One region of the Pantoea allii genome, then DNA from elsewhere that is predicted to be linked to it. Evidence: predicted binding sites of a transcription regulator. Region 1 holds the regulator's gene; the other holds the start of a gene.
What was found. The regulator sigma-54, encoded in region 1, starts transcription at its own class of promoters, with help from an activator protein. The targets are predictions, from matches to a motif close to GTTGGCACANNTTTCGCTNT.
Positions count from the first base shown of each region.

Region 2: QNH99_RS02370 (gamma carbonic anhydrase family protein) is a predicted target of sigma-54. The motif match lies at 4,520-4,539, and genes of this name have one in related genera.

Region 1 covers NZ_CP125958.1:4,165,036-4,176,636, forward strand. The annotation lists gene kdsC (3-deoxy-manno-octulosonate-8-phosphatase KdsC) at 1-81, shown strand, start outside; gene lptC (LPS export ABC transporter periplasmic protein LptC) at 78-659, shown strand; gene lptA (lipopolysaccharide ABC transporter substrate-binding protein LptA) at 628-1,182, shown strand; gene lptB (LPS export ABC transporter ATP-binding protein) at 1,188-1,913, shown strand; gene rpoN (RNA polymerase factor sigma-54) at 1,962-3,398, shown strand; gene hpf (ribosome hibernation promoting factor) at 3,420-3,707, shown strand; gene ptsN (PTS IIA-like nitrogen regulatory protein PtsN) at 3,860-4,339, shown strand; gene rapZ (RNase adapter RapZ) at 4,389-5,243, shown strand; gene npr (PTS phosphocarrier protein NPr) at 5,240-5,512, shown strand; gene mtgA (monofunctional biosynthetic peptidoglycan transglycosylase) at 5,515-6,234, opposite strand; partial or broken gene arcB (aerobic respiration two-component sensor histidine kinase ArcB) at 7,032-9,451, opposite strand; gene QNH99_RS19625 (hypothetical protein) at 9,479-9,607, shown strand; gene QNH99_RS19630 (glutamate synthase-related protein) at 10,344-11,601, shown strand, end outside.
Region 2 covers NZ_CP125958.1:484,664-496,264, reverse strand. The annotation lists rRNA gene QNH99_RS02385 (23S ribosomal RNA) at 1-2,337, opposite strand, end outside; tRNA gene QNH99_RS02380 (tRNA-Glu) at 2,546-2,621, opposite strand; rRNA gene QNH99_RS02375 (16S ribosomal RNA) at 2,785-4,324, opposite strand; gene QNH99_RS02370 (gamma carbonic anhydrase family protein) at 4,815-5,381, shown strand; gene QNH99_RS02365 (DUF1488 domain-containing protein) at 5,336-5,593, opposite strand; gene aroE (shikimate dehydrogenase) at 5,590-6,408, opposite strand; gene tsaC (L-threonylcarbamoyladenylate synthase type 1 TsaC) at 6,412-6,984, opposite strand; gene QNH99_RS02350 (type I DNA topoisomerase) at 6,994-7,539, opposite strand; gene smg (DUF494 family protein Smg) at 7,563-8,036, opposite strand; gene dprA (DNA-protecting protein DprA) at 8,008-9,132, opposite strand; gene def (peptide deformylase) at 9,250-9,762, shown strand; gene fmt (methionyl-tRNA formyltransferase) at 9,783-10,727, shown strand; gene rsmB (16S rRNA (cytosine(967)-C(5))-methyltransferase RsmB) at 10,776-11,601, shown strand, end outside.

The DNA.
Region 1 (11,601 bases):
CGCGGTGCGGTTCGGGAACTGTGCGACCTCATCTTAATGGCGCAAAATAAATTCGAGGATGCCAAAGGGCAATCAGTATGAGTAAAAGCAGGCGTTGGATAACGTTAGGTCTGGCCTTGATTGCGCTGGTGCTTATTGGCTGGAATTTCACTAACCGGGATAGCGACAGCAGCGCGCCGGTAGCGAATAATAATCAAACGCCAACCTACACCAGTGCCAATTCGCACTCTGTGGTTTATAACCCGCAGGGCGGCCTGGCTTATAAACTGATATCGGACAAAGTGACCTATTTTGAAGACAGCGGAATAAGCTGGTTCGATAATCCCGTCATGACCACCTATGACGAAAATAAAATGCCTACCTGGACGATACGCGCAGATAAAGCAAAGCTTACCAAAGACCGTATGCTGTATCTTTATGGCCATGTCGAGTTGAATGCTCTGGCTCCGGATTCTGAGCTTGAGCGCATTAAAACGGACAATGCTCAGGTCAATCTTGTCACTCAGGACGTCGCGTCTGACGATCAGGTGACGTTATATGGTCGCAGTTTTAACTCTACCGGTATGAGAATGCGCGGTAATTTACGGACAAAGAACGCCGAGTTAATCGAAAAGGTCAAAACTTCTTATGAAATTCAAAATGAACAAAAACAGCATTAAGTTTTTACTGGCCAGCCTGCTGCTTGCAACCAGCTTGCCTGCTCTGGCGCTGACCGGTGACTCGGACAAACCCGTCAATATCGACTCTGCAAACCAGGCTCTGGATCTGCAAGGCAACGTGGCGACCTTCACCGGTAACGTCATTGTCACTCAGGGCTCGATCAAAATTACCGCTGATAAAGTCGTGGTGACGCGTCCGGGCGGCGACAGTAAGAAAACTATTGTTGATGCTTACGGTAACCCTGCGACCTTTTACCAGATGCAGGACAATGGCAAACCGGTTCAGGGGCACGCGTCCAAGCTGCATTATGAGCTGGCCAATGACTTTGTTGAGCTGACCGGCAATGCGTATATTCAACAGCTGGACAGCAACATCAAAGGCGACCGCATCACCTATCTGGTCAAAGAGCAAAAAATGCAGGCTTACAGCCAGGGCCAGAGCAATCGCGTGACGACCGTGCTGGTGCCTTCGCAGTTGCAGGATAAGCCCGCGTCAACCAACAGCGAAAAAAAGAGTAACTGATCACTATGGCCACATTAATCGCAGAAAACCTGGCGAAGGCATATAAAGGCCGTCGCGTGGTTGAAGACGTGAGTCTGCAGGTAAAATCCGGTGAAATCGTCGGTCTGCTGGGCCCCAACGGCGCCGGTAAAACCACCACCTTTTACATGGTGGTAGGCATTGTTCCGCGTGATGCGGGACGCATCATCATCGATGACGAAGACATCAGTATTCTGCCGCTCCATGCGCGTGCACGTCGCGGCATCGGCTATCTGCCGCAGGAAGCCTCTATCTTCCGTCGCCTGAGCGTGTACGACAACCTGATGGCGGTGCTGCAAATCCGCGACGACTTAACCGAAGAGCAGCGACAGGACCGGGCTAACGAGCTAATGGAAGAGTTTCATATTGCGCATCTGCGCGACAATATGGGGCAATCGCTGTCGGGCGGTGAACGCCGTCGTGTTGAGATCGCGCGTGCGCTGGCGGCTAATCCGAAATTTATCCTGCTGGATGAGCCGTTTGCCGGGGTTGATCCCATTTCCGTTATCGACATTAAAAAGATCATTGAACACCTGCGTGACAGTGGCCTTGGCGTGCTGATTACTGACCATAACGTGCGTGAAACGCTGGCGGTGTGTGAACGCGCTTATATCGTCAGTCAGGGCAACCTGATTGCACACGGTACGCCGAGCGAAGTCCTTGCAGATGAGCAAGTTAAACGGGTTTATTTGGGTGAAGAGTTCAGACTCTGATAAGGTGTCGTTAATACTGATGTTTACCCGGGAATATCCATCCTGTCTATGAAGCAAGGTTTGCAACTCAGGCTCAGCCAACAACTGGCAATGACCCCACAGCTGCAGCAGGCGATTCGTCTGCTGCAGCTTTCTACGCTTGAACTTCAGCAAGAGTTACAGCTGGCGTTGGAAAGTAATCCCCTGCTTGAGCAAACCGAACAGCACGAAGAAATAGACGCAAAAGAGTATCAGGAAGGCGAAGCGGGACTGGACACCCGTGAAGCGCTGGAACAGAAGGATATGCCCGAAGAGTTGCCGCTTGACGCGACCTGGGATGAGATTTACACCGCAGGCACGCCCTCAGGAACCGGTACCGATTATCAGGATGATGAACTGCCGATTTACCAGGGTGAAACCACGCAGTCTCTTCAGGACTACCTGATGTGGCAGGTGGAGTTAACGCCTTTTAGCGATAACGATCGTGCCATTGCCACATCCATCGTCGATGCCATCGATGACACGGGTTACCTTACCGTTTCGCTTGAAGACATTCTTGACAGCATCGGTAACGATGAGCTGGAAATGGATGAGGTTGAAGCCGTGTTGAAGCGCATTCAGCGTTTTGATCCGGTCGGCGTTGGCGCGCGCGATTTACGTGACTGCCTGCTGGTGCAGCTGTCGCAATATGCGCCCGAAACGCCTATGCTGGCGGAAGCACGGTTGATCGTCAGCAGCCATCTTGATCTTCTTGCTAATCATGACTTCCGCAGCCTGATGCGCGTGACGCGTCTGAAAGAAGACGTGCTGAAAGAGGCGATGCTGCTGATTCAGTCGCTCGATCCACGTCCGGGGCAGTCGATTAACACCGGCGAACCGGAATACGTTATTCCTGATGTGCTGGTACGCAAAGTCGCGACGCGCTGGACGGTTGAGCTCAACACCGACAGTCTCCCGCGACTGAAGATTAACCAGCAGTACGCCGCCATGGGCGGTGCAGGACGTAACGACAGCGACAGTCAGTTTATCCGCAGCAACTTGCAGGAAGCCCGCTGGCTGATTAAAAGCCTTGAAAGCCGCAACGAGACATTATTAAAAGTCTCCCGCTGTATCGTTGAGCAGCAGCAGGCCTTTTTTGAGCAGGGAGAGGAATTTATGCGTCCCATGGTGCTGGCCGATATTGCCCAGGCTGTGGATATGCATGAATCGACCATTTCCCGCGTTACCACGCAAAAATACCTTCACAGCCCGCGTGGCATTTTTGAACTGAAGTATTTTTTCTCCAGCCATGTTAATACTGAAGGTGGCGGAGAAGCGTCATCTACCGCTATTCGTGCGTTGGTGAAAAAATTAATCTCGGCGGAAAACCCCGCCAAGCCCTTGAGTGACAGTAAACTGACCTCCATGTTATCTGATCAAGGGATAATAGTGGCACGTCGAACCGTCGCTAAATATCGCGAGTCTTTGTCCATACCGCCTTCAAATCAGCGTAAACAACTGGTTTGACAGAAATGAGAAGGAAGACCTATGCAGCTGAACCTTACCGGGCAAAACGTTGAAATCACCGACCCCTTGCGGGCATTCCTGACGACAAAATTTGCCAAACTGGAACATTACTTTGATCATATCAATCAGGTGTATGTTGTCCTGAAAGTGGAAAAGGTGACGCAAATCGCCGATGCGACCCTGCACGTCAATGGTGGCGAGCTGCACGCGACCTCTGAAGCGGAAGATATGTATGCGGCGATTGACGGATTGATTGACAAGTTGGCCCGTCAACTGACCAAATATAAAGACAAGCTAAAAAAACACTAACCTTCACGCTGGCAGGCGCGCCCGGCGCGCAGAGCTGAAAGGATGGGGCGGATTAACCGCCCCGTTTTGTCATCTATGCTAGCGCCATTCAGTCGCTACGTGATGTCTGCGTATTGATTCGATGGCTATGTGAACTCGCAAGTGAAACGATAATGAACAATGATTTAACACTGGAATTGAGCACAGTGCTTTCGCCAGACTGCACCCGCAGTAGCGTACACTGCCAAAGCAAAAAACGGGCGCTTGAGATTATCAGCGAACTGGCCGCTAAGCAGCTCAACCTGCCGCATCAAACGTTGTTTGAAGCGATTCTTACGCGTGAGCGTATGGGGAGCACCGGTATCGGTAACGGTATTGCCATTCCGCATGGCAAGCTGGAGGAGGATACCTTACGGGCCGTAGGCGTTTTTATCAGCCTGGAGCAACCCATTGCTTTCGATGCCGTGGATAACCAGCCCGTCGATCTCCTTTTTGCGCTGCTGGTTCCGGCTGACCAGTGTAAAACCCATCTACATACGCTGTCGTTAGTGGCAAAACGGCTGGCGGATAAAACGGTTTGCCGCCGCCTGCGTGCCGCGCAGAGCGATGAAGAGCTGTATGCGATTATTACCGAAGAACCAACAGAGCAATAAAGCGCGTGATTTACCGGTTTGAACCGGATTTAAAACGGGAGAGAAGGTCATGGTGCTGATGATCGTCAGCGGTCGGTCAGGCTCAGGAAAGTCAGTGGCGCTCCGCGCGCTGGAAGACATGGGTTTTTACTGCGTTGATAACCTGCCAGTGGTACTGTTGCCACAGTTAGCAGAGTCACTGGTCGAGCGCAATATCTCTGCGGCGGTCAGTATTGATGTGCGTAATATGCCTGAATCTCCTGAGATTTTTGAAACAGCGCTCAACAATCTGCCTTCGGCATTTTCACCGCAGCTGCTGTTTCTTGATGCCGATCGCAACACGCTGATCCGTCGTTACAGTGATACGCGCCGCCTGCATCCGTTATCCAGCAAGAATCTGTCGCTGGAAAGCGCGATTGATGAAGAAAGTGACCTGCTTGAGCCTCTGCGTTCGCGTGCCGATCTGATTATTGATACCTCAGAAATGTCGGTACATGAGCTGGCTGAAATGCTGCGTACCCGCTTGCTGGGTAAACGCGAGCGTGAGCTGACGATGGTGTTTGAGTCGTTTGGCTTCAAACATGGTATTCCCATCGATGCCGATTACGTCTTTGACGTGCGCTTTTTGCCTAACCCACACTGGGACCCCAAGCTACGTCCGATGACGGGCCTGGATCGGCCTGTCGCCGCGTTCCTCGATCGTCACACCGAAGTCCATAACTTCATTTATCAGACGCGTAGCTATCTGGAACTCTGGCTTCCCATGCTGGAGACCAATAACCGCAGCTACCTCACCGTGGCGATCGGTTGTACCGGCGGTAAGCACCGTTCGGTTTATATCGCAGAGCAGCTGGCTGACTATTTTCGCTCACGCGGTAAAAATGTACAGTCTCGTCATCGCACGCTGGAAAAACGTAAATCATGACCGTTAAGCAAACTGTTGAAATCAGAAATAAGCTGGGCATGCACGCGCGCCCCGCCATGAAGCTGTTTGAACTGGTACAGAGTTTCGATGCAGAAGTGCTGTTACGCAATGAGACCGGTACCGAGGCGGAAGCCAGCAGCGTTATTGCGTTACTGATGCTGGACTCCGCCAAAGGCGGTCATATTGAGATAGAGGCCAGCGGCCCGCAGGAAACCGAAGCGCTGGCCGCTGTCATTGAGCTGTTTGAAGCCGGATTCGACGAAGACTAACGTCAGTTCAGATGATTGCGCTGCAGAAAGCCTTCTCCACCCAACTGACGCATCTGACGCAAAATCCACTGCTGGCGTTGACGAACATAGCCTGACGGCGCGTCTGCGCGAAAGCGCAGTGGATTGGGTAAGACCGCAGCCAGCAATGCCGCTTCTGACATGGTTAAACGGCTGGCGGGCTTATTAAAGAAGCGGCGTGACGCAGCCTCTACCCCAAAAGTGCCTTTGCCAAACTCCGCGATATTCAGGTAGACCGTTAAGATCCGGCGTTTGGTCCACACCGTTTCCAGCCCAACGGTTAATCCCGCTTCCAGCCCTTTACGAATCCAACTACGTCCATCCCATAAAAACAGGTTTTTTGCCGTTTGCTGCGACAGGGTTGATGCACCGCGCATCCGGCTGTCACTGTCGTCCAGAACGGACTGGATGGCTGCCACGTCAAAGCCCCAATGGTTGGGGAAGTTTTGATCTTCTGAAGCAATAACGGCCAGTTTCATCCAGGGCGAGATTTCCTCTCGGCCTACCCAGTCGGAATGGGATACGTAGCCAAAATCGCCCCTAAACCAGGCACCTATCTGGCGCTCCGCCATCACCGCAGAAAATGGCACCGGTGCAAACGAAAAGAGTAAAATGCCCGCCAGCCACAGTCCCACCCAAATCAATACAATGCGCATCACCAGCGGCTTAATACGCCGCCACAGATTCCCTTTATGCTTACTCATACGATCGTCTCAAATTTTTTTTGTGTTAATTAATTTCAGGCGTAATCACCACCCGCAATAAAAATCTTTACCGAAAAAGACGGGGTGACAATGTGCAATGTTTATAACAAGAGAATGAAAATGCATTGAGAATGCAACAATAGTTTGAATGAGTTCAATTACTTCCGCAGAGAAGGAATCGGTTCCATCCTCTCTGTCGTGCGCTCTACTTTTTCAGAAAGATGATACCATTTTGTGACAATACCTCGCCTCAATGTTTCATATAACTTATGTATAATTCTGTTGGAGCAGCAAACTGTTTCCATTAGCTGGAGACAAAATGTTCTTTCAGTCGTCATGTTTCGTGTTTTAATTGTTACAAGACGGTGTTTTAACCCTATGTTTTCGCCGAACTATAAAGCGTTTTCTATCGGTAAAACCTTTTAATGGTGCGGGAAGATCAGGTTTTCCGAAACGTTTTGGGTCCGCGGGAACGAATTTCTTCATTATTCTTTATTATCATAAGTTTATATCTATTTTAATCCAGAACAGCGATGAAAAATTTTGGTTACAGCGCGCAACACAGGTTTTGTTAACAAATTTGGGTTAAGCCCGTACAAAAAACAGAAGTTTTGATTAAAAAATAACCAATGTGACTGTTTAATTGATTCCTTGCTTGACTATGTTGTCGAATTAATGTTTCCTGTATTTAAACGCGGTTCAACATCACAAATTTTAATGAATCTTGTCACAAGGTAATTTGAATTTGCTAAGGTGTTGCAAGTGTTAACCAATACCCCGCTGTTGCATTGAAAACATTAAGCATAGCAGCAGCGTCTTTTTCCCTGGTGTTGGCGCAGTATTAGCGCACCCCGGCCTCGGCTGGGGTCATTTTTTTGTACTACCGCTGTTTTTCAGCCACCCACTCGCGCAGTACTTGCACATCGTGTCGCCATTCACGCTTAAGCTCTTCAACCCATTCGCCCACATTGTCCCACCAGGCCGGTAACTCAGGGCTTTGAATTTGCTTTGCCACCTGCTGAAGGTGCTGCAGACCCACCGATCCCGCTGCGCCTTTGATCTTGTGCCCCTCTTCAGCAATGCCTTTTTGGTCGCGCGCCATCAGATTAGAATCCAGTACATCCAAGTAACCCGGCATCATCTGTTCAAACATGGTCAGACTTTGCGTGATCAGATTCGGCCCCACCAGCTCAAGGTATTGCTCAAGCATCGGGATATCCAGTAATGCATCGGATTGACTGGCGCTCGCCGCCGTAACGGGCAGGCCATCACTTTCAGGCTGAAAGTCCCAAAACTTTTTGATAATGGCCGTTAACGCCGGTACGGCAAGCGGTTTACTGAGCACATCGTCCATGCCCGCATCAAAATACTCTTTTTTATCTTTCAGCACGTTGGCCGTTAAGGCGACTAACGGTGGCAGGTTTGCATCAGGATGTTGCTGGCGCAGGGCGCGTGAAACGTCCATTCCGGTCATGTCCGGCAGTTGGATATCTAACAGCACCAGATCGAACTCCAGCGGATCGAACATCTCCAGCGCCGCCTTCCCGGTCATGGCCACCTCTACGCTGCACCCAAGTTTTTCCAGCACCGAGCGGGCCACAATCACATTCAGCTCGATATCTTCCACCAGCAGCACATGTAAGGCCGGCAGCGGCAGCGTGTCGTCCACGCCCTCATCTTCCACTTCCTCTGCGATGCGCGGAGCTTTTATCACCACCGTAAAGCAGGAGCCCTGCCCCGGTGCGCTGCTTACGCTGATATCCCCGCCCATGGCCTGCGCCAGACGGCGTGAAACCGCCAGACCGATGCCGGTTCCGGTCGCCGGCTTGCCGCCATGCTGGTCGGTGACCTGATAGTACATAGCAAAAATTTTATCCTGCTCTTCCTGACGAATCCCCTGCCCGGAATCCTGTACCTCAAAGCGCAGCGTTTCATCCTGCTCGTAGGCCACACGCACGACAATCTCTCCCTGCTGGGTGAATTTCACGGCGTTGCCAATCAGGTTCCACAGAATCTGTCGCAGGCGCGTGCCATCGGTAGAGATTTTATGCGGCAGCGGTAACTGCGGTGCCATCACAAACTTCAGCCCTTTCGGCTGGGCCAGTAAGCCTGAGAGGTTTTCCAGATCGGCAAGGAAACTGGTGAAATCGACCGGCTGGTTATCCAGCTGGACCTTACGACGTTCGATCTTATCGACTTCAATCACGTCATTGAAAATATTGCCCAGGGTAATCGCAGAGACGTGAATGGTTTTAAGGTACTTGAGCTGCTCCTGATTCAGATCGGTATCCAGCAAAATACGACTCAGGCCGACAATGCCGTTAAGCGGCGTACGAAGCTCGTGGCTGATCGTTGAGATAAAGGTGGTCTTCTCCCTGCTGGCGCTCTCCAACGCGTCCTGGTAGCGTTTACGCTCGGTTATATCGCGTCCGAAGCCCATCAGCCCACTCCGCTTACCTACCCGATCGTAATAAGGTACTTTACGGATCTCAAAACAGGCTTTACGCCCATCGGGATACTGCAACCACTGTTCATAGGTGAGTGACACGTTATGCCGGAAGACCTTTTCATCGGTTTCAAGGACTTTGGTGGCCGTGTCATTGTCATAGATGTCGCGTGGCGTAAGCCCAATCAGCTGTTTTTCGCTTTTGCCGGTTAACAGTTCCATGGCGCGGTTACAGCCTGAGAACTGTTTGTCGATGTTGCGATAAAAGACCAGGTCCGGTGACGCATCCAGGAAAGAGCGCAGAAAGGAGGACTGTTGCTCCAGTTCGATTTGCGCCTGTTCGCGACGAGCGACCTCTTCGCGCAGCTTCGCCATCACCTGCTCACGTGCCTCTTCGGCTTTTTTACGGTCGGTGATTTCCTGATTGAGCTGGGAAATGGTCTCTTTCATCTGCTGGTTCAGTTCAAGATCGCGCGTACGCATCTCTTCCAGCTTATCCACCAGCCGTGCCAGGCGCTGGCGTGACTCTTCCAGTTGATCCACGACGACAGAAAGAAAGTAGACCGCCCAAGGGGTGATGAGCAGACCAAAAAAGACCGATCGGACCATATCGATACTTTCAACATGACCACGCAGCACCATGGTTACGGCCATCTGAACAATCATGGCCAGCACGACCAGCGCCGACGCCAGTAACAGCGAGAAACGTACCAGGCCAAGCTTAACCATCAAATCAACATAATATTGCGCCAGCAGGCGAATCTGTTTCATAAACACTCCCTGGATGAGAACAGGCACATGATAGCGTATTTACGTCGTGGTCGTCGCAATGCATCCGGTGAGATCGCAGCGCTAACGCACTTTAATGGTGCAAAAGGCGGTTGCTTCGCCGACGTTCATGACCTTACCGCTAAAACCCTTGACTAATTGTGCTAACTCAATGAATCTGTACGGCCGCCTGTCAAAAAGGCGCGCCTTATCTGCTCGTCTTTTTTCGCCTGGCAACGTCCCTTTGCCGCGATTTCCTGCTTTTTATGCATACTCATTCATATAAATCGTAGTTTTAAGCAACCTACCGTAATTAATTTTGCTAATCATGCCGCCCTTATTCATTCAAATTTGCTGCTATAAGAAAAACAGATACATCCTGCGCTTCCACTGCCTGCAGCAGCATTTGATGCTGTTTAGCACCTCGTCTCCAGCATACTTAAGTGATTTCACGCCTACAGCACAGTGATACAGTTCACATTTCATCCCCTGCACCTTAGTGAAAAACTGACACATTTCAGACATAAAAACATAATAATTTCATTCGGTTAACGACATAAAAGCGAGATTAAACTGTGTCAGACTCGCTATTTGACCTCGATTCGCTTTCCCGATAAGTTGGAATTCCGCTGAAAGCTTTCATGATGGGCACGCGTCACGGCATATCTATGCAACATGACGTCCACATGGTTTGAGTCATCTCCTTTCGAGAACGGAAAAAACACGCACTACGCATCAAGGGGCATCTCCTCCTGACGCTGAAAAGTGCGCAAAACCCAACCGCGCAGGCTGTCAGGCGCGGAAATGAAAGAATTTGCGCTGGGAAGATTGTGTAGTTGAACTCAGTGCCTGAAACAATGCAGGTAATGTCTAGAGCAGTTTAAGGAGACCCTCAATGTCCAGTAAAAAACCTGATTCCTATGGCTTATATAACCCAGCAGCAGGAAGTGACAGCTGTGGTGTAGGTTTCATTACCCGTAAGGACGGCGAGCAGACCCATGAAATTCTGCGTATGGCGCATAGCGCGCTCTGCACGGTGCCGCACCGCGGTGGCATGTCTGCTGAGGGCGTTGGCGATGGCGCAGGCGTTAACGTCGATCTTTCACTGCATTTCTTCCGTAAAATTACCGGTCAGGCGCTGGAAGCCGGTCGCTTTGGCGTCGGTAACTTTTTCGTTCCTAAAGACGTTGAACTGCGCGCCAATGCCGAACGTTTGGTAGAAGAGACGTTAAGCCGTTTTAACCTGCCGGTTATCATGAAACGTGAAATGCCGCTGGATAACAGTGTGACACGTCCGGCTGCCGTGCAGTTTCAGCTTCCTATTGTGCAGTGGATTTTTGCCGCACCTCAGGACATCAGTGACCAAAGTGATTTTGAAAAACAGATCTATCGCGCACTGTTGACCATTGAGGCGCAGGCCTTTACCCAAAGCGAGTTCGGCGGGTTATATCCGCTGTCGCTGTCATCCCGCACACAAGTCTTTAAAGCCCGCCTGAACTCGAATGAAGTGATTCCTTACTTCAAGGATCTGACCGATCCCGATCATCAGGTACGCGGACTGTTTTTCCACACTCGCTTCTCAACCAATACCGATCCGCACACCACCATGGCGCAACCTTTCCGGTTGATGGCCCATAACGGTGAGCTGAATACCGACCGTAAAAACCGTATCGCCGAATCCGCGCTGGCCTCTGCCCGTGGCAAAACGATTGTACGGCCAAAAGGTCAGTCTGACAGTTCGCGCCTGGACCAGAGTATTCACAGCCGGTTGATGGAAGACGATCTGGATCTGATCACCGCCGTGGTTTCCATGATGCCCCCGGCCTGGGAAAACGATACCGCGCTCTCCCCTGCCGTCCGCGACATGCTGGAGTATTTTTCGCTGTACGAAGAGAAAAACGATGGCCCTGCCGCGCTCATCTTTGGTAACGGCGAAGTGATTGGTGCACGTCTTGATCGCCTGGGGCTGCGTCCACTGCGTTCGGTTGAAACGGCAGAGTATATTGGCGCCATGTCTGAAGCGGGCCAGATCGCGTTTCCACCTGAAAGCGTGCTGCGCCGCGGTCGTATCGAAGCTGGCGGGATGCTCTATTTTGATCATCGCGAAAAGCGCAGTTACACCACGCATGAAGCGCTGGAAAAACTGGCTGCAG
Region 2 (11,601 bases), 890 kb from region 1:
TATGCCATTGCACTAACCTCCTGATGTCCGACCAGGATTAGCCAACCTTCGTGCTCCTCCGTTACTCTTTAGGAGGAGACCGCCCCAGTCAAACTACCCACCAGACACTGTCCGCAGCCCGGATTACGGGCTTACGTTAGAACACCAAACATTAAAGGGTGGTATTTCAAGGATGGCTCCACGCAGACTGGCGTCCACGCTTCAAAGCCTCCCACCTATCCTACACATCAAGGCTCAGTGTTCAGTGTCAAGCTGTAGTAAAGGTTCACGGGGTCTTTCCGTCTTGCCGCGGGTACACTGCATCTTCACAGCGATTTCAATTTCACTGAGTCTCGGGTGGAGACAGCCTGGCCATCATTACGCCATTCGTGCAGGTCGGAACTTACCCGACAAGGAATTTCGCTACCTTAGGACCGTTATAGTTACGGCCGCCGTTTACCGGGGCTTCGATCAAGAGCTTCAGCTTGCGCTTAACCCCATCAATTAACCTTCCGGCACCGGGCAGGCGTCACACCGTATACGTCCACTTTCGTGTTTGCACAGTGCTGTGTTTTTAATAAACAGTTGCAGCCAGCTGGTATCTTCGACTGCCTTCGGCTCCGTCAGCAAGTGACTTCACCTGGTGGCAGCGTGCCTTCTCCCGAAGTTACGGCACCATTTTGCCTAGTTCCTTCACCCGAGTTCTCTCAAGCGCCTTGGTATTCTCTACCTGACCACCTGTGTCGGTTTGGGGTACGATTTTGTGTTACCTGATGCTTAGAGGCTTTTCCTGGAAGCAGGGCATTTATCACTTCAGCACCGTAGTGCCTCGTCGTCACGCCTCAGTGTAAAGTGAACCGGATTTGCCTGGAACACACACCTACACGCTTAAACCGGGACAACCGTCGCCCGGCTGATATAGCCTTCTCCGTCCCCCCTTCGCAGTAACACCAAGTACAGGAATATTAACCTGTTTCCCATCGACTACGCCTTTCGGCCTCGCCTTAGGGGTCGACTCACCCTGCTCCGATTAACGTTGAACAGGAACCCTTGGTCTTCCGGCGACAAGGTTTTTCACCTTGTTTATCGTTACTTATGTCAGCATTCGCACTTCTGATACCTCCAGCATGCCTCACAGCACACCTTCAACGGCTTACAGAACGCTCCCCTACCCAACAACACATAGTGTCGCTGCCGCAGCTTCGGTGCATGGTTTAGCCCCGTTACATCTTCCGCGCAGGCCGACTCGACCAGTGAGCTATTACGCTTTCTTTAAATGATGGCTGCTTCTAAGCCAACATCCTGGCTGTCTGTGCCTTCCCACATCGTTTCCCACTTAACCATGACTTTGGGACCTTAGCTGGCGGTCTGGGTTGTTTCCCTCTTCACGACGGACGTTAGCACCCGCCGTGTGTCTCCCGTGATAACATTCTCCGGTATTCGCAGTTTGCATCGGGTTGGTAAGCCGGGATGGCCCCCTAGCCGAAACAGTGCTCTACCCCCGGAGATGAGTTCACGAGGCGCTACCTAAATAGCTTTCGGGGAGAACCAGCTATCTCCCGGTTTGATTGGCCTTTCACCCCCAGCCACAGGTCATCCGCTAATTTTTCAACATTAGTCGGTTCGGTCCTCCAGTTAGTGTTACCCAACCTTCAACCTGCCCATGGCTAGATCACCGGGTTTCGGGTCTATACCCTGCAACTTAACGCCCAGTTAAGACTCGGTTTCCCTGCGGCTCCCCTATACGGTTAACCTTGCTACAGAATATAAGTCGCTGACCCATTATACAAAAGGTACGCAGTCACCCCCGTTAAGAAGGCTCCCACTGCTTGTACGTACACGGTTTCAGGTTCTGTTTCACTCCCCTCGCCGGGGTTCTTTTCGCCTTTCCCTCACGGTACTGGTTCACTATCGGTCAGTCAGGAGTATTTAGCCTTGGAGGATGGTCCCCCCATATTCAGACAGGATACCACGTGTCCCGCCTTACTCATCGAACTCACAACCTGTGCACCTTTGTGTACGGGAGTATCACCCTGTACCCTGCGACTTTCCAGACGCTTCCACTGATGCACAAGCTGATGATGGTTCTGGGCTCCTCCCCGTTCGCTCGCCGCTACTGGGGGAATCTCGGTTGATTTCTTTTCCTCGGGGTACTTAGATGTTTCAGTTCCCCCGGTTCGCCTCATGCAGCTATGTATTCACTGCATGATAGTGTGACGAGTCACACTGGGTTTCCCCATTCGGGTATCGCCGGTTATTGCGGTTCATATCACCTTACCGGCGCTTATCGCAGATTAGCACGCCCTTCATCGCCTCTGACTGCCAGGGCATCCACCGTGTACGCTTAGTCGCTTAACCTCACAACCCACAGGCGTTTTACGCTGCGTGTCATGAGCTTTTGAGAGACTCGATCACACGTCATCATTCTTTATTACGGAAGAATGCGACCATGTGTCGTTTCAAATTTTCAGCTTGTTCCGGATTGTTAAAGAGCAATATCTTAAACACGACTCGTAAGTCATCTTTAAGATATGTGGGCAACACCTTTCACCTGTCACCAAGCAAGTGGCGTCCCCTAGGGGATTCGAACCCCTGTTACCGCCGTGAAAGGGCGGTGTCCTGGGCCTCTAGACGAAGGGGACGTGAAATACTTGTGCAACAGACACGGGTAATTTCACGTGAAGGTGAGATTATATAATCAGGCGACAATAGTTATTGTTACCGCACCCCAACGCGTAGACGCTTTGCTCATTACTTTTCTATCAGACAATCTGTGTGAGCACTTCGCGGGAAAGTATCTTCAGGTAAGGAGGTGATCCAACCGCAGGTTCCCCTACGGTTACCTTGTTACGACTTCACCCCAGTCATGAATCACAAAGTGGTAAGCGCCCTCCCGAAGGTTAAGCTACCTACTTCTTTTGCAACCCACTCCCATGGTGTGACGGGCGGTGTGTACAAGGCCCGGGAACGTATTCACCGTGGCATTCTGATCCACGATTACTAGCGATTCCGACTTCACGGAGTCGAGTTGCAGACTCCGATCCGGACTACGACGCACTTTATGAGGTCCGCTTGCTCTCGCGAGGTCGCTTCTCTTTGTATGCGCCATTGTAGCACGTGTGTAGCCCTACTCGTAAGGGCCATGATGACTTGACGTCATCCCCACCTTCCTCCGGTTTATCACCGGCAGTCTCCTTTGAGTTCCCGACCGAATCGCTGGCAACAAAGGATAAGGGTTGCGCTCGTTGCGGGACTTAACCCAACATTTCACAACACGAGCTGACGACAGCCATGCAGCACCTGTCTCACGGTTCCCGAAGGCACTAAGGCATCTCTGCCGAATTCCGTGGATGTCAAGAGTAGGTAAGGTTCTTCGCGTTGCATCGAATTAAACCACATGCTCCACCGCTTGTGCGGGCCCCCGTCAATTCATTTGAGTTTTAACCTTGCGGCCGTACTCCCCAGGCGGTCGACTTAACGCGTTAGCTCCGGAAGCCACTCCTCAAGGGAACAACCTCCAAGTCGACATCGTTTACGGCGTGGACTACCAGGGTATCTAATCCTGTTTGCTCCCCACGCTTTCGCACCTGAGCGTCAGTCTTCGTCCAGGGGGCCGCCTTCGCCACCGGTATTCCTCCAGATCTCTACGCATTTCACCGCTACACCTGGAATTCTACCCCCCTCTACGAGACTCAAGCCTGCCAGTTTCAAATGCAGTTCCCAGGTTAAGCCCGGGGATTTCACATCTGACTTAACAGACCGCCTGCGTGCGCTTTACGCCCAGTAATTCCGATTAACGCTTGCACCCTCCGTATTACCGCGGCTGCTGGCACGGAGTTAGCCGGTGCTTCTTCTGCGGGTAACGTCAATCACTGCGGTTATTAACCACAATGCCTTCCTCCCCGCTGAAAGTACTTTACAACCCGAAGGCCTTCTTCATACACGCGGCATGGCTGCATCAGGCTTGCGCCCATTGTGCAATATTCCCCACTGCTGCCTCCCGTAGGAGTCTGGACCGTGTCTCAGTTCCAGTGTGGCTGGTCATCCTCTCAGACCAGCTAGGGATCGTCGCCTAGGTGGGCCGTTACCCCGCCTACTAGCTAATCCCATCTGGGTTCATCCGATAGTGAGAGGCCCGAAGGTCCCCCTCTTTGGTCTTGCGACGTTATGCGGTATTAGCCACCGTTTCCAGTGGTTATCCCCCTCTATCGGGCAGATCCCCAGACATTACTCACCCGTCCGCCACTCGTCACCCGAGAGCAAGCTCTCTGTGCTACCGTCCGACTTGCATGTGTTAGGCCTGCCGCCAGCGTTCAATCTGAGCCATGATCAAACTCTTCAATTTAAGTTTGATTTGCTGAAACCAGTTCAGCGGTGCTCATCTGTAAAACGTCATAATGAATTTCATTATGTGTTCACTCGTGAGACTTGATATTTTTTACGTCCGGAGACGCTGATATCAATCCTGCGAGTGCCCACACAGATTGTCTGATAAATTGTTAAAGAGCAGTGCGAACAGCGGGTTAACCGCCTGTCGCGAGGTGGCGTATATTACGCTTTCCTCCTTCAGAGTCAACTTCTTTTTCAGAAGTTTTTCTCCGGCGGCTCAGTTTCCCGAACCTCCCGACACCGCATTCCGTAAGCCGTTGTGCCGTGTCAGTGGAGGCGCATTATAGGGATCCGAATAAATTGCACAACCCTTTTTTTGGATCTTTTTTCTGACTGTCGAGAAAACATTCATATTGGTTAGATCGCCAACGATCCGGGGCAAAATCCCCTTGCCAGCAGGTCAGAATCACAGCAGGCTGCCGGTAAACTCAGTAAAGGAGAATACAATGACTGTAGCATTACGCCCTTATAAACATCTTTTCCCGCAGTTGGGTCTGCGCGTCATGGTTGATTCCACAAGCGTAGTGGTGGGCGACGTCATTATCGAAGATGATGTAGGTATCTGGCCTTTAGTGGCTATTCGTGGTGATGTGAATCAGGTTCGCATCGGTGCCCGTACCAATATTCAGGATGGCAGCGTACTTCATGTAACCCATAAGTCTGATGCCAATCCAGCAGGTTTTCCACTGGTTATCGGTCAGGATGTTACCGTTGGGCATAAGGCGATGCTGCATGGCTGCACCATCGGTAATCGCGTGCTGGTTGGGATGGGTTCAATCGTGCTGGATGGCGTGATTGTTGAAGATGATGTTCTGATTGGTGCCGGGAGTCTGGTCCCGCCGGGTAAGAGACTGGAAAGCGGTTATCTTTATGTAGGGAGCCCGGTAAAACAAATTCGACCGCTGAATGAAAAAGAAATTGAAGGATTGCTCTACTCTGCCCGCAACTATGTTAGCTGGAAGAACGACTATCTGGCAGGCGACAGCCAGACCCATCCTTCATTATCTACCTGATCGTTACGGATACAGTCTTCAGCCACATCTTCCAGATCCCAGCGATGGTCACGAAACAGGGCCATCGCGTCTCCCTCCCCGAACTGCTGGTGTAACGCATCCACGCTGATAGCACAGGTCAGTCCCATGCCATTAACCAAAACGGGAAAACAAACAGCCTTTAATGTGACATCCAGCGTTTCACGGTCTGGAAACTGGATAGCCTGATTCATGACTGTATCTCGGCTTTTAAGGACGCAATGACAGGCGCAATCTCCGGCATGATGCCATGCCACAGATGAAAGGCATGCGCGGCCTGACCCACCAGCATGCCTAACCCATCAGCCAGATGAGATGAACCCTGCTGGTGACACCAGCGCAAAAAAGCGGTCAATCCATTCTGGTAGAACATGTCATAACAGCGTAAATCCGCATGAATTAATGAAGACGATAACGGTGGCACATCGCCATTGATGCCGCTCGACGTTGCGTTAATCAGCAAATCAAAATGTTTACCTTCAAGCTCCTCAAAAGAAAGGGCACTCACCGCCCCACGGTGCGCAAACGTCTTTGCCATGCTCTGGGCATTAGCAGCCGTACGGTTTACCACCGTAATTGACGTGCCCAGCGAAAGCAGAGGAAGGATGACGCCACGTGCCGCCCCTCCCGCCCCCACCAGTAAAATATGATCGCCAGGTTTGATCATCGACAGACGCTGCAGATCGCTGACTAAACCGATGCCATCCGTATTATCGCCAAGAATCTGACCATCCTGGCATTTCTTCAACGTGTTGACGGCACCAGAGAGAGAGGCACGTTCGGTGAGCTGGTCTGCATATTCCCAGGCCTGTTGTTTAAAAGGTAACGTGATATTAGCGCCTGCCCCACCCTGAGAGAAAAAAGTGGTGATAGCCTGGGGAAAGGCATCGACAGGCGCTTCAATACGATCGTATTGAAGCGCAATACCCGTTTGCCTGGCAAAGGCCTGATGAATTTGCGGGGATTTGCTGTGACTGATCGGATGTCCGAAAACTGCAAAATATGCCATCTGCTAGCCCTGCCGTATCTGGTTGCCGCTAACCACGTCACGGATCTCAGAAGGGTTTAGCCTTCCTCCCGTCTCTCCATTGAGTACGGGAAACGCAGCACCAAACTGCAGTTTAACCTCTTCTACTGAACGGCAAGGTGGCTGACCAGAAAGATTCGCGCTGGTTGAAACCAGAGGTTTACCAAACGCCCGGCACAACGCCTGAACGTCAGGATGGTCGCTGACGCGAATAGCCAGGGAATCAAACTGTCCGGTTAACCAACGTGGCGTTTGCGGTGCTGCTGGCACAACAAAGGTGACCGGGCCTGGCCAGCAGGCAAACATACGTTCACGCTGCATCGCCGTTAAGACATGATCGGAGACGTAGGGCATAAGCTGGCCGTAATCGGCCGCTATCAGAATCAACCCTTTTTCCACTGGGCGTCTTTTCAATGCCAGCAGAGCCATCACTGCCGATTCATCGTCGGGGTCGCAGCCCAGGCCGAATACCGCTTCAGTGGGATAAGCAATCACGGCATGTTGCTTCAGATGGTTCACACAATCCTGTAGTGAGCCGGAAACTGGTTGATTTTGCATGGTTATGTCTTACGTCTCTTCAGTGATAGCTTTGCCACAACTTTTACTGGCGCAAAAAAGCCGGGTGCCCTGCGCCGTCTTTTTTTCAACTAAAAGCGGAAATTCACAATGCGGACAGCGTCCAGCGACTGGCGTCAGATTAACGGCAAACTGGCAGGCTGGATAGCGGTCACAGGAATGGAAGGTTTTGCCAAAACGCGATCGCCGCTGTACCAGTTTACCTTGCTGACACTGCGGGCAGTCGATGGTTGTCTCATCAGGTTTATCGATCGTTTCCGTGTAATCACACGCTGGATAGTCGCTACAGCCAATAAACATGCCAAAACGGCCCTGACGTAACACTTTATCAGCACCACATTGCGGGCAAGCATGACCTTCCAGAACTTTTACTACATGTCCGTCGGCCTGGTTTCCCAGGGGCCGGATGTAGTCGCAGGCAGGGTAGTTTGCACAGCCCAAAAAAGGGCCGTGTTTTCCTGAACGTATAACAAGTTCTGCCCCGCAAGCGGGGCAGGGGTCCTGTTTACGCGCAGTAAAGAGTGCGGTTTTACTCATAACGATAATGCATCAGTGAAAATTTAATGCAGCATACCTTCGTTGACGTCGAATAACAGTTCTTCCATTTGTTGATAGGCGTTTTCACATCCTGGGATGTTAAACAACACCATCAACACCACCCATTTAAGATCCTCAAGATCGAAATCAAGAGTATCAAGCGCCATGACACGTTCAATGACCATTTCTCGTGTTTCCAGACTCAAGACCTGGATTTGCTCCAGGAAAAGCAGGAAACCGCGGCTTTCGGCATCTAAACGCTTGCTCTCTTCATCTGTATAGATGCGCATGGAGAGCGGATCATTTGCCAGTAAAATTGGGGCGACCAGACCTTCCTGGTAGTCTGCCAATTTTTCTAACCAGTTCAACGCGTTATAGATATCTTCGCGATGAAAACCGGCATCCGTCAAGTCATCTGTCAATCTGTCCTGATCAACACCCATTTCTGCTTCGTTGTGGATATAGGTCTCAAACAAGTACATGAGTACGTCGAACATGGCATGCCCTCCTCAATCGGACATAGCCGCCGGGTACAGCTGCGATCCATCCTGCTAACTCCAGTTCCAGCAATTGAGCTGTAATAACTGGCACAGGTTGGCCGGCACGTTCAGCGACAACGTCAACAGGTGTAACCTCATCACCTACGTTAGCCAACAGCTCGGCAAATGGCAATGGAGCATCGTCACTGGCATCAGAATAAATTTCGTCTGATTGTGTAACAGGTAACCAGTTAAGCATAGCGCGTAAATCTTCAATGATGTTATTAGGATGTGCCACCAGCATCGCGCCCTGTTGAATCAGCCAGTTTGTTCCCTCACTGCCGCTGTTTCCTAATGCGCCGGGCAAGGCATAAACCGCGCGATTTTGCTCTAATGCATAACGGGCTGTGACTAATGAACCACTCTTTAATGACGCTTCTATGACTAAAACGCCCTGGCTCAGCCCACTGATAATACGGTTTCTGCGTGGAAAACGATGTGCCAGCGGTACGGCATCCAGCGGAAACTCAGATACCACGGCGCCGCCCTGCCCGACAATCTCCTGCGCCAATGCACCATGCTTTTTGGGATAAAGATGCTCCAGTCCGCTGCCCAGCACCGCAACGGTTTTCCCCTGAACCCTCAGCGCGGCGCGATGCGCAACGCCATCGATACCAATCGCCAGGCCGCTGGTGATAGTAAAGCCACTTAGCGATAACTGTTGAGTAAACCAGTCACACCAGTAGCGGCCAGAGTGGGAACATTGACGGCTGCCGACCACCGCTAACTGCGGTGCCCCCAACACGGCGGGGTCGCCTTTCACATACAGCAGCGGAGGAAAACAGGCCGTTTCAGCCAGTTGAGCGGGATAAAGCGGATCAAGTGCGGTAATCAGATGGTGCAACGGGTTCGTTGCCAGCCACGTCTTAACTGTCGCCAGCCAACGGGGGGAGATATGATGGTAATAGTGGCGTTGTGGAGCCTCAAACCCGTTCAGAGTTAACACATCATCAACATCTTTGCCTTCAGACAGTTGCTGTGCCGCGCTTAACCAGCGCCTGCCCGTTATGCCCGGAATGGCGGCCAGCCGCAGTAACTGCTCCCTTTTTTGCATCTTTACAGCCTCCTGATAACCGTTGCTTCCCTCCGCAGAATGCTGTCAATCAGGTGCTAAAAAGTCTACAATATGGGGCAGTAATCTTTCCCTTTTAGAATATATATCTGGATATTTATGTCAGTTTTACAGGTATTACATTTTCCTGACGAGCGCCTGCGCAAAATTGCCGCGCCTGTTAAAGAAGTTAACGCGGACGTTCAGCGTATCGTTGATGATATGTTCGAAACCATGTATTCCGAAGAAGGTATCGGCCTGGCTGCCACGCAGGTGGACATTCACCAGCGCATCATTGTGATTGATGTATCAGAGAACCGCGATGAGCGTCTGGTATTAATTAATCCTGAGCTTCTGGAAAAAAGCGGTGAAACAGGTATTGAAGAAGGCTGTCTGTCCATTCCTGAGCAACGCGCTTTTGTGCCACGTGCTGAGCGGGTAAAAGTCCGTGCGTTAGATCGTGACGGTAAAAGTTTCGAACTTGAAACCGGTGATCTGCTGGCTATCTGTATTCAACACGAAATCGACCATCTCGATGGCAAACTGTTTATTGATTATCTTTCGCCTTTAAAGCGTCAGCGCATCAAAACTAAGTTAGAAAAACTGGCGCGACAAAACGCCCAGGCTTCCTGAGATCTGAAAAAGGGATAAACGTGTCTGCTCCGCTTAAAATTATTTTTGCTGGCACGCCAGACTTTGCAGCGCGTCACCTTGACGCGCTGCTTGCTTCTGAGCATCAGGTGGTTGGCGTCTTTACCCAACCGGATCGTCCCGCAGGTCGCGGCAATAAGTTGACCGCCGGCCCGGTTAAATCCTTAGCCCTGGCCCAAAACATTCCGGTATTTCAACCCAAATCCTTGCGCCCTGCAGAAAACCAACAGCTGATTGCAGATTTGCAGGCTGACGTAATGGTGGTGGTCGCTTATGGGCTCATTCTGCCAAAAGCCGTGCTTGATATGCCCCGACTGGGCTGTATCAACGTACACGGTTCCCTGCTGCCACGCTGGCGTGGCGCCGCGCCCATTCAGCGCGCGCTCTGGGCGGGCGACAGTGAAACCGGTGTGACCATCATGCAGATGGATGTTGGGCTGGATACCGGTGATATGCTATTGAAACTGGCCTGTCCAATTAGCGCGGAAGATACCAGTGCCACGCTTTATGACAAGCTGGCAGATCTGGGCCCGGCAGGACTGCTGACAACCTTAGCTCAGTTACGTGATGGTCAAGCGCAGGCCATTCAGCAAGACGAAAGCCAGGCCAACTATGCGGAGAAGCTCAGTAAAGAGGAAGCGCGCCTTAACTGGACGCTGTCGGCCGAACAGCTGGAACGCTGCATCCGTGCCTTCAATCCCTGGCCGATAAGCTTTTTTATGGTGAATGATCAGCCGGTTAAAGTCTGGCAAGCCTGCGTCTTACCTCATGTGAACAAACAGCCAGGAGAGATTATCCAGGCTGACAAACAAGGCATTCAAATTGCCACTGCCGACGGCGTGCTGAATTTGCTTCAGCTTCAACCCGCCGGTAAAAAACCGATGTCGGCACAGGATCTGCTTAACTCGCGCCGAGAATGGTTTGAAGCCGGCACTCTTCTGGACTGACCCTCAGGCCCGGCAAAAACCGGGCCTTTTGCTTGATGGCACTATCTTATGACTAAACCAACCAATCTTCGTAGCCTGTCTGCTCAACTGATCGAGCGCGTTGTCGATAAAGGCGAGTCCCTGAATACCGTCTTGCCTGCGGCACAGAAAAAGCTCTCAGACAAAGATGCCGCGCTGGTCCAGGAGATCTGCTTTGGTGTGTTGCGCACCTTACCGCAGCTGGAAGCGCTTATCGGCAAATTGATGGAACGCCCGTTAACGGGTAAGCAGCGTACACTGCACTTCCTGATTATGGTGGGCTTATATCAGCTGCTCTATACACGTGTACCTGCTCATGCGGCATTAGATGAGACAGTTGCCGGTGCTGAAGTGCTGAAACGAGCAAACCTGAAAGGGCTAATTAATGGCGTATTACGTCAGTTCCAGCGTCGTCAGGAAGAACTGCTTGCCAGTATTCAGGATGGCCCACAGCGTCACCTGCATCCGGGCTGGTTACTGAACCGGCTTCAACAGGCCTGGCCAGCGCACTGGCAGCAAATTGTTGAGGCGAACAACCAGCGTCCGCCAATGTGGTTAAGGGTTAACCGTCAGCACCATTCGCGTGACAGCTGGCTGGCCCTGCTGACGGCGGATGAAAGGAACGCAGCTGTTGCTGACGATGTGCCTGAAGCCTTGCGTCTTGAATCGCCGGCATCCGTTAATGTGTTACCCGGCTTTGAGCAAGGCTGGATTACGGTACAGGATCTCTCCGCCCAGCGTTGTGCGCTTCTGCTTGAGCCCAAAAACGGTGAGCAAATTCTGGATCTCTGCGCGGCGCCGGGAGGTAAAACGACCCATATCCTCGAAATCGCCCCTGAGGCGCAGGTGCTTGCTG